2 linked regions of the Nordella sp. HKS 07 genome follow. The protein of the gene in region 2 interacts with the protein of the main gene of each other region in a pairwise test. Links are inferred from orthologs where the notes say so. Each region holds a gene or a part of one and is shown on either strand. Other genes may lie near its edges.

Evidence for each region.
Region 1: the proteins of rho (region 2) and nusG interact in binary tests that used the Escherichia coli proteins (3 or more experiments, as listed by UniProt). The link is inferred for Nordella sp. HKS 07 from one-to-one orthologs.

What each region holds. Positions count from the first base shown.
Region 1 is NZ_CP049258.1:6,259,633-6,267,311, forward strand. Bases 1,120-3,836 are described here. They hold nusG (transcription termination/antitermination protein NusG), read right to left. Parts: upstream 2,887-3,836; coding sequence 2,353-2,886; downstream 1,120-2,352. Other genes in these bases: rplA (50S ribosomal protein L1), read right to left, coding at 1,120-1,725; rplK (50S ribosomal protein L11), read right to left, coding at 1,727-2,161; secE (preprotein translocase subunit SecE), read right to left, coding at 2,891-3,085; tuf (elongation factor Tu), read right to left, coding at 3,191-3,836. Outside these bases: rplL (50S ribosomal protein L7/L12), read right to left, coding at 1-123; rplJ (50S ribosomal protein L10), read right to left, coding at 176-694; more of rplA, read right to left, coding at 1,024-1,119; more of tuf, read right to left, coding at 3,837-4,381; 23S rRNA (guanosine(2251)-2'-O)-methyltransferase RlmB, read left to right, coding at 4,809-5,573; G5V57_RS29635 (MFS transporter), read left to right, coding at 5,737-6,960; G5V57_RS29645 (haloacid dehalogenase type II), read left to right, coding at 7,483-7,679. UniProt on the Escherichia coli protein: Part of the processive rRNA transcription and antitermination complex (rrnTAC). The complex forms an RNA-chaperone ring around the RNA exit tunnel of RNA polymerase (RNAP).
Region 2 is NZ_CP049258.1:2,357,164-2,365,035, reverse strand. What follows is about bases 3,052-5,961. They hold rho (transcription termination factor Rho), read left to right. Parts: upstream 3,052-3,819; coding sequence 3,820-5,103; downstream 5,104-5,961. Other genes in these bases: G5V57_RS10990 (thioredoxin domain-containing protein), read right to left, coding at 5,089-5,961; hemJ (protoporphyrinogen oxidase HemJ), read left to right, coding at 3,183-3,614; hemE (uroporphyrinogen decarboxylase), read left to right, coding at 3,052-3,176. In the rest of the region: G5V57_RS11020 (shikimate dehydrogenase), read right to left, coding at 1-362; G5V57_RS11015 (nucleoside triphosphate pyrophosphatase), read right to left, coding at 359-946; G5V57_RS11010 (pyruvate, water dikinase regulatory protein), read right to left, coding at 943-1,755; more of hemE, read left to right, coding at 2,142-3,051; more of G5V57_RS10990, read right to left, coding at 5,962-7,125; tRNA uridine-5-carboxymethylaminomethyl(34) synthesis GTPase MnmE, read left to right, coding at 7,197-7,872. UniProt on the Escherichia coli protein: Facilitates transcription termination by a mechanism that involves Rho binding to the nascent RNA, activation of Rho's RNA-dependent ATPase activity, and release of the mRNA from the DNA template.

The sequences.
Region 1 (7,679 bases), 3.9 Mb from region 2 along the record:
GGCGACGGCCACCGGAGCGGCGGCGGAAACGCCCCACTTCTCTTCCAGAAGCTTCGAAAGCTCGGCGGCCTCGAGGACCGTCAAAGCGGACAGATCATCAACGATCTTGGACAGATCAGCCATTTTACATTCTCTCTTTCAATCAGTTTGAACCAGGTTTTACTAAAGCGAGCCGTCAGGCAGCTTGGTCTTTGGTGGCATAGGCATTCAGCACCCGCGCCAGCTGACCGGCAGGCGCTTGGACCACGCCCGCGATGCGGGTGGCCGGCGTCTGGATCATGCCGATGAGCTTTGCCCTGAGCTGGTCGAGCGAGGGCAGTTCCGCGAGGGCCTTGACCGCGGCGGCGTCCATGATGGTCGTGCCGAGCGCGCCGCCGAGAATGACGAATTTCTCATTCCCCTTGGCGAATTCAGCCGCGACCTTGGGCGCTGCGACCGGATCGGCGGCGTAAGCCACCATGGTCGGACCTGTGAACAGGTCCTTGATACCGGCTGCGGGTGTGCCATCCAGAGCAAGCTTAGCGAGACGGTTCTTCGCGACCTTGATGGTCGCGCCCGCCTGGGCCATCCTGCCGCGCAGGTCGTTGACCTGATTGACAGTGAGGCCCTTATTGTGGGCCACAACGACAACAGTGGTGTCTTGGAACACCCTGTTGAGCGCTGTGACGAGCTCTTTCTTCTCAGCTCTCTCCACTTGCTCTCTCCTAAGTTGGCGCCCTCTCCGAGGATGAAGGCGCCGATGCACCAGCCGCCGGAACCCGACTGCGCGAGGCAGATGAGGCTCGAGCGGCGCTCATGTGCCTGTCCCCTCCGCGCATCCCGTGGCTGGGTGACGGAGGCATTGAAGGTTCAAACCGATCACTGTTCCCGAAGGGGAACACGATCTCTTTGACCTATCTCATGCGGGCTTTCATGTTTAAGCGGAGCGAAGCCCCACGCCAGCAATCTCGGACAGGTTCGCAGGAAACTTTTAGATCTCCTGCTAACTGACTGAAAAAATTTCTCTTTTCAGCCAGAAACTTGTTAGGCGGTAGCCGTAAGGCTCGCAATGTCGAGCTTCAGGCCGGGGCCCATAGTCGAAGAAATAGACACTTTTTTGACGAAGGTGCCCTTGGCGCCCTGCGGCTTGGCCTTGATCACGGCGTCGACAAACGCCTTGATATTGCCGGTGATCTGCTCTTCCGAGAAGCTCGCTTTGCCGACGCCGGCCTGGATGATGCCCGCCTTCTCGACACGGAACTCGACGGCGCCGCCCTTGGCCGCCTTGACGGCGGCCGTGACGTCCATGGTCACCGTGCCGACCTTCGGGTTCGGCATCATGCCACGCGGGCCCAGCACCTTACCCAGACGGCCGACGAGGCCCATCATGTCGGGTGTCGCGACGCAGCGGTCGAAGTCGATCGTGCCCTTGTTGACGATCTCGAAGAGATCCTCGGCACCGACGATATCGGCTCCCGCCTTCTTCGCTTCCTCAGCCTTGGCACCCTTGGCGAAGACAGCAACGCGAACCGTACGGCCCGAGCCGTTCGGCAGGTTGCACACGCCGCGGACCATCTGGTCGGCATGACGCGGATCGACGCCGAGATTCATCGCCACCTCGATGGTCTCGTCAAACTTGGCCGTGGCGCGCGACTTGATGAGCTTCACCGCCTCGCCGAGGCCGTAGAACTTCTCGCGGCTCAGGCCTTCGGCGTTCTTCTTAATGCGCTTGGCAATCTTGGCCATATCAGTCCCCCACCACTTCGATGCCCATCGAGCGGGCGGAACCGGCAATTTCACGCGTGGCGGCTTCAAGGTCGCGCGCGTTCATGCCCTTTATCTTCTTTTCGGCGATCTCGCGGCACTGGGCCATCGTGACCTTGCCGATCGGCGCGCCCTTGCCCGGATCCTTCGAACCGGCATTGATCTTGGCCGCCTTCTTGAGGAAATAGGACGCCGGCGGCGCCTTCATCTCGAAGGTGAACGACTTGTCCTGATAGGCGGTGATGACCACCGGCACCGGCGAGCCCGGCTCCATGCCCTGCGAGGCCGCATTGAAGGCCTTGCAGAATTCCATGATGTTAAGACCGCGCTGACCGAGCGCGGGACCGATCGGCGGAGACGGATTGGCCTGTCCCGCCGGCACTTGCAATTTAACGTAACCGACTACTTTCTTAGCCATTTGCTTTCCCTCGCCGTCCGAAGACGGCAGCTGAGGTTAGTGGTCCGGCGCAATGCCTCCCACCGGAGATCACGATGACTTTTGACGGTCCCCGTCAAAAGTCATGAACGTGATCGTTCTCATATGGAGCATAATGTCATCACCAAGACGCGAGCGTCTTGGTGCATTATGCTCGCAGGCAGGCGATCCGATCAGCGGATCTTCTCGACCTGTCCGTATTCGAGCTCGACCGGCGTCGGCCGGCCGAAAATGGAAACTGCCACTTTGAGGCGTTCCCTCTGTTCGTCCACTTCCTCGACGAGTCCGTTGAAGGAAGCGAACGGACCATCGGCGACGCGAACCTGCTCGCCGACCTCGAATCTGATCGATGTCTTCGGCCGCTCGATGCCTTCCTGAACCTGGTTCAGGATACGCGCGGCCTCGGCATCGGTGATCGGGATCGGCTTGTTGTCCGATCCCAGGAAGCCCGTCACCTTGGGCGTATTCTTGATCAGGTGATAGGCCTGATCGGTGAGGTCCATCTTGACCAGCACATAGCCCGGGAAGAAGCGGCGCTCGCTCTTGAACTTGCGGCCGCGGCGGATCTCGACGACTTCCTCGGTCGGTACCATGACCGCCTCGAACAGGTCGCCCAGGCCCTTCTGCGTCGCCTGCTCCTTGATCGAGTCGGCGACCTTCTTCTCGAAGTTCGAATAGGCGTGAACGATGTACCAGCGTTTCGTCATCCGTTCACATCCCGAAAAGCATCTTTTCGACACCCCATTTCAGGATGGCGTCGACGACCAGGAAGAAGACAGACGCCAACACCACCATGATCAGGACCATGACGGTCGTGATCATCGTCTCGCGCCGGCTCGGCCAAGTGATCTTCTTGGCTTCCTGGCGGACTTCCTGGAGAAACTCGAGTGGGTTTGTCTTGGCCATTTGTCTCTTTCTAGAGGGTGGCAGGGGCGGAGGGTCTCGAACCCCCGGCCTGCGGTTTTGGAGACCGCCGCTCTACCAACTGAGCTACACCCCTATGTGCCTCCGTTACTCGATGATCTTGGCGACGACGCCGGCGCCGACGGTGCGGCCGCCTTCACGGATGGCGAAGCGCAGCTTCTCTTCCATCGCGATCGGCGTGATCAGCTCCACGTCCACCGTCACATTGTCGCCAGGCATCACCATCTCGGTGCCCTCGGGCAATGTCACGACGCCGGTAACGTCCGTCGTGCGGAAGTAGAACTGCGGACGATAGTTGGTGAAGAACGGCGTATGACGGCCACCCTCCTCCTTCGTCAGAATGTAAGCCTCGGCCTTGAACTTCTTGTGCGGCGTGATCGAACCCGGCTTCGCCAGAACCTGACCGCGCTCCACACCCGTGCGGTCGATACCGCGCAGCAGCGCACCCACGTTGTCGCCAGCCTCGCCCTGATCGAGCAGCTTGCGGAACATCTCGACGCCGGTAACCGTCGTCTTCGTCGTCGGACGCAGACCGATGATCTCGACTTCCTCGCCGACCTTCACGACGCCACGCTCGATACGACCCGTCACAACCGTGCCGCGGCCCGAGATCGAGAACACGTCTTCGATCGGCATCAGGAACGGCTGGTCCTTCGGACGCTCCGGCTGCGGAATGTAGCTGTCGACCGCTTCCATCAGCTTCAGGACCGCATCATGGCCGAGCTCCGGGCTCTTGCCTTCGAGCGCCATCAGAGCCGAACCCTTGACGATCGGAATCTCATCGCCCGGGAACTGATACGAATTGAGTAGATCGCGGATCTCCATCTCGACCAGCTCCAGAAGCTCCGGATCGTCGACCATATCCACCTTGTTCATGAACACGACCAGTGCCGGAACGCCGACCTGGCGGGCCAGCAGGATATGCTCGCGCGTTTGCGGCATCGGACCGTCGGCGGCCGACACGACCAGAATGGCGCCGTCCATCTGGGCGGCACCGGTGATCATGTTCTTCACATAGTCGGCGTGGCCCGGGCAGTCGACATGGGCGTAGTGCCGGTTCTTCGTCTGATATTCGACGTGAGCCGTCGAGATCGTGATGCCGCGAGCCTTCTCTTCCGGCGCCTTGTCGATCTGGTCATACGCCGTGAAGGTCGCCCCACCGGTCTCGGCCAAAACCTTCGTAATCGCCGCCGTCAAAGACGTCTTGCCATGATCGACATGGCCGATCGTCCCAATATTGCAATGCGGCTTGTCTCGGTTGAATTTCTCTTTGGCCATTTCTACAACCCTGTTCTAGGCTCGGACATCTTAAGTTGGAGCGGGTGAGGGGAATCGAACCCCCGTCATCAGCTTGGAAGGCTGTTGCTCTACCATTGAGCTACACCCGCCCGGGAACTCGTACTCCTCAAAGCTCGGCCTCAGTCTCGGCGCTTGACCCTCCCCCGATGGCGATGGTGGGGGAAGTAGGACTCGAACCTACGAAGGCGAAGCCAGCGGATTTACAGTCCGCCCCCTTTGCCGCTCGGGACATTCCCCCGAATCGCCGTATGAGCTTGAGCCAAACGCCAAGGAGCCCGGGGATTGCCCGGGCCCTTGAGTGGCGGCTTTATGCGCGCCGCACGGGAATGTGTCAACCGCAAAAAGTCCTGCTTCTACAAGGCGCGCTGGGATTGAGCCGCAAAGGACTTTCTATATAAGGGCGGCCATGTCCGATCACCAGAAGCACCGGCCCCATAACGACGAAATTGAGCGCCTTTACGGCGTGCATACCGTAGCGGAGGCGCTGAAGAACCCAAAACGCAAATTTATCAAGCTTCTGGCGACCAAGAACGCCGCTGATCGACTCACGGACGAGATCGCCACGGCGAGAATCACCGTCGAACCCGCCCTTCCCCGCGAGCTCGATCGTCTGCTGGGCCCCGACGCCGTCCATCAGGGCCTGGTCCTCGACTGCGAGCCCTTACGTCAACCCCGGCTCGACCAGATCCCTCGCCAGGGAATCGTCGTCCTGCTCGACCAGGTGACTGACCCCCATAATGTCGGAGCGATCATGAGGAACTGCGCCGCCTTCGGAGCGACGGCCCTCGTCGCCACCGCGCGTCATAGCCCGGAAGCCTCGGGCGTGCTGCTCAAATCGGCCTCGGGCGCCTATGAGCATGTCCCCTTCGCCAAGGTAACCAATCTCGCCCGCGCCATGGAGGAACTGAGGGAATATGGCTTCCTGTTGCTCGGCCTCGACAGCGAGGCGGCCGAGGATATCGGCGACGCCCGGATATCGCGCCCCGTGGCACTGGTGCTGGGTGCCGAGGGCAAGGGTCTCAGGCAGTTGACGCGCAAGACCTGCGATCTGGTGGTAAGGCTCGACATGCCGGGCGAGATCAAAAGCCTCAACGTCTCCAATGCGGCGGCGATCGCGCTTTATGCCCTGCATCGCTCGGGTGGCTCGCCTTCCGAAAATGCGCGGGCCTGAAACAGCGGGATCGGGTAGGAAATCTCGTCCATTAGCGCGGGATGCGAAAAAGTGGAAACCGGTTTTTCGCAACAATCCCGCGCTAAAACGTTAGAATCGATCACGTTTATGAGTTTGGATTGATTCAATCCAAACTCATCGTGATCTAGTCGGGAACCGAGCCGTGACCACTGCCGAGACCACCAAAGCGCCGTCGCATGACGACACGGTCATTGCGGTTCTCTCCGCGCTCAGCATCAGCCATCTGCTCAACGACATGATGCAGTCGCTGCTGCCCTCGATCTACCCGATCCTGAAGGATTCCTATCAGCTCGATTTCAGCCAGATCGGCTTCATCACCCTCGCCTTCCAGCTCACCGCCTCACTGCTGCAGCCGCTTGTCGGCATGTACACCGATCGCCGTCCGAAGCCCTATTCGGCGGCCGTCGGCATGGGCATGACGGTGGTGGGGCTCGGTCTCATCGCCACCGCCAACTCCTATCCACTGCTGTTGGCCGCCGCCGGCTGCGTCGGCATCGGCTCGGCGATCTTCCACCCCGAATCATCGCGCGTCGCGAGACTCGCCTCGGGCGGCCGGCACGGCTTTGCGCAGTCGCTGTTCCAGGTCGGCGGCAATATCGGCTCGGCCCTCGGCCCCCTGCTTGCCGCCCTCATCATCCTGCCCAATGGTCAGAAGAGCATCGCCTGGTTCATGGCGGCGGGCATCGTCGCCATGGGGCTTCTGACCTTCGTCGGGCGCTGGTACGCCACTCATGGCCGCGCCCGCGTCGCGAACACGACGAAGCGCGCTCATATCGCGCATCTCTCGCCGGGGCGCATCAAGCTCGCCATTGCGGTGCTGGTGGCGCTGGTCTTCTCGAAGTTCGTCTACATGGCGAGCCTCGGCAACTATCTGACCTTCTATCTGATCGATACCTTCGGCGTGTCGGTCCACAGTTCGCAGCTCTATCTCTTCGTGTTTCTGGCCGCGGTCGCCGCCGGCACGTTCCTCGGCGGTCCGCTCGGCGACTATTTCGGCCGGAAATATGTGATCTGGTTTTCGATCCTGGGCACGGTTCCGTTCACCCTCGCTCTGCCCTACGCCAATCTCGAATGGACGCTGGTGCTTGCCATCATCATCGGGCTCATCCTGTCGTCGGCCTTTTCGGCCATCGTCGTCTTCGCGCAGGAGCTGGTGCCTGGCCGGACTGGCATGATCGCCGGCCTGTTCTTCGGCCTGGCCTTCGGCATGGGTGGCTTGGGCGCCGCCATTCTGGGCGAGATCGCCGACATGACCAGCATCAACTATGTCTTCAAGATCTGTTCGTTCCTGCCGCTCATCGGGCTCGTGACCTGGTTCCTGCCCAATATCGAAGGCAGCCGGCAGCGGGCCAAAGCCGCGGCCTGAGGCGACGGACAGGCGATCAGGAGATTGCACTGCGATAACAGGCCAGCTATATGCGGGTCGCGCGGCGCCGGAATAGCTCAGCGGTAGAGCAGCGGTTTTGTAAACCGAAGGTCGGGGGTTCAATCCCCTCTTCCGGCACCATTTAGCCAAATAAATTCATACTATTAGAGCGCTGCAACAAACGGTTCCTATCAGGATGCGTGGTCAGGGTAACGTCAGCATCGGGGAAAGGCGCGCCGCCTAAGTGTCGGCGGACCTTTATGCGGCGGTGCGTCAGCAAGCCGTTCCGGCTTTGCACCGGCAGCTACAAATTGCGCCATCGACGGCGACACCATCGAATGCCGGGGTGTGCGAGGGCGAGAATGGCCCAGCAAAGTTTGCGTGCGGAGTATCCCCGCCTGCGGTGGCGCAATCTCCTCCCCCGAAAAATGTTAGACCGGAAGTAACATCTACTGTCACCGATGCGTACAAATGCGAAGAGGCTCTGTTACGATGTCCCGCACTCGCAGAAGCTTGTTGACTATGATAGCTGCCACGGCTGCGGCAGGCTTTCTCGCCAAGCAATCAGAGCTTGCTGCAAATCTTCCGCAATCGATCAGAGCGGTGGCATTTGACGGTTTTGCCATTCTCGATCCGCGCCCCGCCCTTGCCCAAGCCAAGCGGCTGCATCCGCAGGCTGGAGATGCGTTCTTGAGCCTGTTTCAAGCGCGCATGTTCGA
Region 2 (7,872 bases):
CCCGCGGCACGCCAGCCGGGGTGGCCGGCCGCGAGGCTCGCAAGGAAACCTTCGCCATCTGTGCTAGTGCCCCATAATTCGCCGTCGCGGGCAAAGACCGTATTGACGACACTGAGCCGGGCGGTCGCCGCATCGGCAGTGCGCACCGCGCGGAAGGCCGCTTCCTTATGCGGGAGAGTCACATTGCAGCCGGCGAGGCCATTAGCCATGAGGCTGGAGAAGAAAGCCGATAGTTCCTCCGGCTTCACCGGGAGCCTTTCATAGCTGCCGGCAATACCATAGCGCTTCAGCCAATAGCCGTGGATGAGCGGTGAGCGTGAATGGCTGATCGGCCATCCAATGACACAGGCTTTCCGGGTCATACCGGCACGGCCCCTTTTCGTCTCAGGAAATCCAGCAGCGGCAGCAGCGGCAAGCCCAGTATGGTGAAGTAGTCGCCGTCGATCTTTTCGAAAAGCTGGGCACCGAGACCTTCGAGCTTGTAGCCACCGACCGATGTCGTCACATCGCCGCCCACCTTCACCAGGTAGTCCTCGAGAAAGCCGTCTGAGAAGGACCGCATCGTCAACGTGGCCTGGCCCAGAGTCTGCCAGACGATCTTTCCATCCTGGGCGCAGCACAAGGCCGTTTCGAGTATATGGCGGCGGCCGCGCAGCTCGGTCATCTGGCGGCGGGCATCCTCTGCGCTGGCCGGCTTGTCATAGGCCCTACCGGCGAGATTGAGAACCTGATCCGCGCCAATGACCAGTGCCCCAGAAACTCGATTCGCCACCGAAACAGCCTTGGCGCCCGCCAGTTTCTGGGCGAGATCTCCGGGACTTAACCCATGAGAGTGTCGTTTCAGCTCCGTTTCGTCCACATCCGGCGCAATCGTTTCGAAAGTAAGCCCGGCTTTGGCCAGAAGTTCGCCTCGGATCCGGCTGGTCGAGGCCAGAACCAGTTTCATGAACTAGAGTCCTCTTTCTCATGACGCTCACGCATCAGGTTGATGATCGCGGCAGCGGTCTCCTCGATCGAGCGGCGGGTCACATCGATGATCGGCCAATTATGGCGGCTGCACAGTCTGCGCATATGTGACAGCTCCGCCGCGATCGCGCCATGATCGACATAGTCGGTCTCGCCCTGTTCATTCATCGCCAGCAGCCGGTGCTTGCGGATCTGGGCGATGCGTTCGGTACTGGCGATGAGACCCACGACGAGCGGTCTGGTGACCGTCTCGAGCTCTTTCGGGGGCGCGATATTGGGCACGATCGGGACATTCGCGGTTTTTATGCCGCGATTGGCGAGATAGATGCTGGTCGGCGTCTTGGAAGAGCGGCTGATGCCTGTCAAGATGACATCGGCCTGCTCGAGATCCTCAGCATGCTGACCATCGTCATGGAGCATGGTGAAGTTCAAGGCGTCTATGCGGCGAAAATATTCAGCGTTGAGAGCATGCTGGCCGCCGAGCTGAGGACGCGACTGGGCATTGAGATATTGGGCGAGGCTGGCGATCACCGGATCGAGGATCGAGATGCAGGGAATGGAGAGCTCGGCGCATCTTCTCTCGAGCTGGGTCCTGAGCTCGGTGTCGATCAGCGTGAAAAGGACCACTCCCGGCTGGCTTTCAATCTCCGTCAGCGCACGCGCGAGCTGTTTGGACGTGCGCACCAGGGCATAGATGTGCTCGACGGGTTGATAGTCGCCATAATAGGCCATGGCGGCGCGGGCCACCGTGTTGAGCGTTTCGCCCGTCGCATCCGAGATCAGATGCATGTGGAAAAATCTTGGCGAGGACACTGGGAAGGCCGGGGATCACTTGTGGATAAAGGGCGCCGGTTAAGGCCTTGGAAAGGTTTCTATCATTTTGTTGGTGGGGTAATCCACAATTTCCCCGGCAAGAATTCCCACCCGCTTATTCTGTGGACAATGGCGCGGCTGTTGACATCAGCCTGATGACCTGTGGACGATATCGCGTACTTAGAGCACAACTCTTTGAGAAACATGCGGTATTTTGCATCAGCCTGTTTCCCTCAGCAGCACTGGGAAAGTGTGATAACAGGTCCCGGTTGGCAAAGTCTGGACAAGGTCAGTATTCATGACTCTCGACCCCCAGCATCCTAATCAGACTCTCATCTATTCTATTCTATTGGTATGTACTCATGAATCATTCAGCGCTGCTCGACGTCTTGAAAGGAAGAAAGCCTTCGAGGCGTCCAGTCTGGTTCATGCGCCAGGCAGGCCGCTATTTGCCTGAGTATCGGGCAACGCGGGGCAAGGCGGGTTCGTTCCTCAAATTGTGTTACGCGCCCGATCTCGCGAAGGAAGTGACGCTGCAGCCATTGCGGCGCTTCGACGTCGACGCGGCGATCGTCTTCGCCGACATATTGGTCGTGCCGCAGGCGATGGGGCTGGGTCTTGCCTTTGCGGAAGGCGAAGGGCCGGTCGTCGAGAAGGTCAGCGGGTCCGACCGGGTGAATGCCTTGCGGCCGCTCGATGAAGCGGAGGAAGTACGTCTCGTCTGCGAGACGGTGAAAGCCGTCAAGGCGGAATTGCCACATGATATCGCATTGATCGGTTTCTGCGGCGCCCCGTGGACGGTGGCAAGCTACATGATCGGTGGCGGCGGAGAAGGCGGGCGGGAGGTGGCGCGCGCGGTTGCAGCGAGCCGGCCGGAGTGGTTCACCGTTCTGATGGAGCTGGTGATCGAGGCATCGGCGGCCTATCTCGTGCGTCAGATCGATGCAGGCGCCGATGTGGTGCAGATTTTCGATTCCTGGGCGGGAGACCTGCCGGGCTATCTGCAGGAGACACTGAGCGGGGAGCCGATCGCGGCCATCATAACAAAGGTCCGGGAGCAGAGGCCGGGCGTGCCGGTGATCGTTTTCGCCCGCGGCGCGGGAGCGGGCCATAAGCGGATCGGCGAAATGACCGGGGCTGAATGCTTAGGGGTGGAGACGTCGATGCGGCTCGATTGGGCGCGGGACAATCTATCGGCGGCCCATGCCATTCAGGGCAATCTCGATCCTCTGCTGGTGGAAGCGGGCGGCAAGGCTTTGGAGGAAGGCGTGGAGGAAGTGGCTCGTGTCCTGCCGATGGAGCGGCATATCTTCAATCTGGGGCACGGGATGCGGCCGGCGACGCCGCCAGAGCATGTCGATCGGGTGGTGAAAATCTTGCGCAAACGAGATGGATAGCTGGCTATGGCGTATCTATGGCTCAAGGCATTCCACATCATTGCGATGGTGGCCTGGATGGCGGGGTTGTTCTATCTGCCGCGGCTGATGGTCTATCATCGGCGCACCGCGGTGGGCGGGGAAACCTCTGAAATCTTCAAGACCATGGAGCGCCGACTGCTCAAGGCGATCATGTATCCGGCGATGGGTCTGACCTGGGTCTTTGGCCTGGCGCTGATCTGGGTGACGGATGCGGCGGCGAATCCGAGCCTGTGGCTATGGGTCAAGCTTCTGGGCGCTGTCGCGATGACGGCCTTTCATTTGTGGCTGGCAAAATTCGTCAAGGCGTTCGGCGAGGATGAGCGGCCGCGCGATGAGGGGTTCTTCCGGCTGATCAACGAGGTCCCGACGGTGCTCCTGATCGTCATCGTGATCATGGCGGTGGTAAAACCGCTCTGAAAATTAATAGTTTTCAAGGGGAGCGGATTTTGTTAAAGCTCTCGCGAAGCAGTGACCGGTTCAAGGTTCCCCCCTCAAAGGACCGGCAGGATTCTTCTCCAGAATCAGCTCCCTCCCTCGCCCGCCGGGCCCCTTGTTTAAGACCCGGTACCTCAACACCGATTTTTGGTCGATGCCGGCTTTTCCGGCGTCCACGATAACCCCCATGACAACCATTTCAGAACTCAAAGAAATAAAACTCCATTCCCTGAAGGAAAAAACACCCGCGGAGCTCCTGGTCATCGCCGAGGAGCTGCAGGTCGAGAACGCCAGCGCGCTGCGCAAGCAGGAGCTGATGTTCGCCATCCTCAAGAGCTTGGCGGCACGCGACGTCGAGATCATCGGCGAAGGCGTCGTCGAGGTGCTGCAGGACGGCTTCGGTTTCCTGCGCTCTCCCGACGCGAATTATCTTGCCGGTCCCGACGATATCTATGTGAGCCCGAGCCAGATCCGGCGCTTCACCTTGCGCACCGGCGATACGGTCGAGGGGCAGATCCGCAGCCCGAAGGACGGCGAACGCTATTTCGCGCTGCTCAAGGTCAACACGATCAATTTCGAGGATCCGGACAAGACCCGTCATAAAGTTCATTTCGACAACCTGACGCCGCTCTATCCGGACGAGCGGCTTGAAATGGAAATCCAGGATCCGACGAGGAAGGATTTCTCGGCCCGGGTGATCGATATCGTGTCGCCGATCGGCAAGGGCCAGCGCGGCCTGATCGTGGCGCCGCCGCGCACCGGCAAAACGGTGCTCCTGCAGAATATCGCGCAGTCGATCACCTCAAACCATCCGGAATGCTATCTGATCGTTCTCCTGATCGACGAGCGCCCGGAAGAAGTGACCGATATGCAGCGGTCCGTTAAGGGCGAAGTCATATCGTCGACCTTCGACGAACCGGCGTCGCGACATGTGCAGGTCGCCGAAATGGTGATCGAGAAAGCCAAGCGCCTGGTCGAGCATGGCCGCGACGTGGTCATCCTGCTCGATTCGATCACCCGGCTCGGGCGCGCCTATAACACCGTGGTGCCCTCATCCGGTAAGGTGCTGACCGGCGGTGTGGACGCCAATGCGTTGCAGCGGCCGAAGCGGTTCTTCGGCGCGGCGCGCAATATCGAGGAAGGCGGGTCGCTGACGATCATCGCCACAGCGCTGATCGATACCGGCAGCCGCATGGACGAAGTGATCTTCGAAGAGTTCAAAGGCACCGGCAACTCGGAAATCATCCTCGACCGCAAGGTGGCGGACAAGCGTGTCTTCCCGTCGATCGACATTCTGCGCTCCGGCACCCGCAAGGAAGAGTTGCTGGTCAAGCCGGACCTGCTGAAGAAGACCTATGTTCTGCGCCGCATCCTGAACCCGATGGGAACCGTGGATGCGATCGAGTTCCTGCTCGACAAGTTACGCCAGACCAAGACGAATGGCGACTTCTTCGACTCAATGAACGCGTAACAGCGCAAGCGCTTCATCGACCTGTTCAACTGTTTCAGCCGGGGCGGCACAGACCTGTCCCCGGCAGAGATAGGCGCGTGACTGGGATCCTGAGGATTTGTGCCGGGCGGGATGGGCCGCGGGCAAACTCTCCGGGTCAGCGATCCACTGTATGATAGCATTTGTGCCGGTCGCGGCGATCAGCCGCCGGAAACGCGGATCGCCGAAAGGATCGCCTTCCCTCCCGCTCATGACGATCTGCACCGGATCGGCAAGTACGGTGAAGGCGTCGATAAAGCTCGCATAACCGAAGGGATTGTTGATCGCCTCGGCGGCGAAAGCGCGGTGGATGGCGTGCGCCTTGTCGAGGTGGGCTGGATCGCCGGTCAGATGATGGAGAGCGGCGAGATTGCGCAGCATGACGGCGTTGGCATTGGGAGTTGCATCGTCATGGCCCTGAATGCCTCGATGAATGAGGCCCGCTTCGGCTGAGGCAAAGGCGAAGGCGCCTCGTTTGGCATCCCAATGATGATCGATCATGGCGGCGCAGAGCTTCTCGGCCAAGACGAGGTGATTGCCGCCCGGGGTAATGGCTATCAAGGCCAGGGCGGCCGTGATCATGTGGGCATAACCCTCAGCGGTTGCGTCATAGCGCAATCGCCCAGCGCGCCAGGAATGATGAAGGCGCTCCTCCTTCCAATGATGTGCGATGATGGCGGCGAAAGCATCCTGGGCGAGTTTCGCCCAATCCGGCCGCGCCAGCAGGAGAGCGGCGTCGGCGAGAGCCGAGATCATGAGGCCGTTCCAATCGGCGAGGACCTTGTCGTCATAGCCGGGCGGGATGCGCTTGGTGCGTGCGGCAAAGAGAATCTGGCGTGAGGCCGCGAGACGGCGCTCACTCTCTTCATCGAGAAGCGGGAGAGACTTCAGTCGATTGAGGATGGTGTGGCCTTCCCAATTGCCGGCAGGGGACACATCGTAGATCTTGGCGAAGAGCGGGAAGTCGGTTTCGGAAAGAAGGCCGGCGATTTCTGCTGCGGTCCAGACGTAGAATTTGCCCTCCTCGCCTTCCGAATCTGCGTCGTAGCTCGCGGCAAATGCGCCGATCGGGGTCGTCATCTCACGCTGGACGAAGCCGATGGTCTCCTCGATTCGGTGGTGGAACAAGTCGTTGCCGGTGCGGCTGGCGACGCGTGCCAGGAGGGAGACGAGCTGGGCGTTGTCATAGAGCATCTTCTCGAAATGCGGGACGAGCCAACGGGCGTCGACTGAATAGCGTGCGAAGCCGCCACCGAGGTGATCGTAGATGCCGCCCTGGCAGATATGGGTCAGGGTGGTGATAACCGCGTCGGCGAGGCGGTGATCGTGGTCGCGCTCGGCCATGGTCCAGAGAAATGCGAAAAGCGATGCCTGCGGGAATTTGGGGGCGCCCTTCAGGCCGCCATGCTCAGGGTCGATAGCGCGGAGAAAAATCTGGGCGGCGTCGCGGGTGATATCGAGGGTAAGCGTCGCCTCCGCCTGTGGTTGTGTCGACTCGCGGCTGAGGGCGGAGAGGATCGCGGTGGCGTTGGTGGCGACCTTGTCGCGCTCCTCGCGCCAGATGCGGTTTATCTCCTTCAGCACATAGCGGAAGCTCGGCCGGCCATAGAGGGACTCCTTAGGGAAGTAGGTGCCGCCCCAGAAAGGGTGACCGTCAGGGGTCAGGAACATGGTGAGCGGCCAGCCGCCCTGCTCGCCGAGCGAATGCAGCGCCTGCATATAGAGGCGGTCGACATCGGGCCGCTCTTCGCGATCGACCTTGATCGCGACGAAATGGGCGTTCATGAGATGGGCAGTCTCTTCGTCCTCGAAGCTCTCATGCGCCATGACATGGCACCAATGGCAGGCGGCATAGCCGACGGACAGGATGATGGGCTTGTCCTCGGTGCGCGCCTTGGCGAAGGCGGGGTCGCCCCAGGCCATCCAGTGGACCGGGTTGTCCTTGTGCTGGAGGAGGTAGGGGCTGGTTTCGTCTTTAAGAAGATTTGCGGATAATGCGGTCATAACGCCATGCTAGCCCGTTGAGGCCTCAAGGGAAACCTGGCGATGGAACACAGTATCGATTCGAATCCGAAATGAGTGAAAGTAGTACCATTTTCGCCCTTTCTTCCGGCAGCGGAATGGCCGGCATCGCGGTCATACGGCTCAGCGGAGCCGGGGCATTCGCGGCGGCGCGGAGTCTGGCCGGAGTCCTACCGGCGCCGCGGCAGGCGGCCAGGCGCGCCTTCCGGCATCCGCAGACAAAAGATATCCTGGACGACGGACTGCTGCTGGTCTTTCCGGGGCCGCACAGCTTTACCGGCGAGGACGTGGCGGAGTTCCATCTGCATGGCAGCCTGGCGGTGGTCCGCGCCGTGCTGGAGGCGCTGGGCGGCATGGCCGGCCTGCGCCTGGCGGAACCGGGCGAGTTCACTCGGCGTGCTTTCCGCAATGGCCGGATGGATCTGGTGGCGGCGGAGGGAATCGGGGACTTGATTCGGGCCCGAACCGAAAGGCAGCGCAAACAGGCGCTCCATCATGCGCTGGGTGGTGCATCGCAGGTCATCGAGACCTGGCGCCGGGATCTCATCGCCATATTGGGCCGTGTCGAGGCAGCGGTGGATTTCTCCGACGAGGCGGATGTGGCGCGGGCGACTGTCGCCGATGTCAGGCGACGCCTGGATGACCTTATCGGTCGGATGCGGTCGGCGCTGGCGGAAGCGGACCGGGCCCAGGCGCTGCGCGACGGGCTCAAGGTGGTGCTCGCCGGCC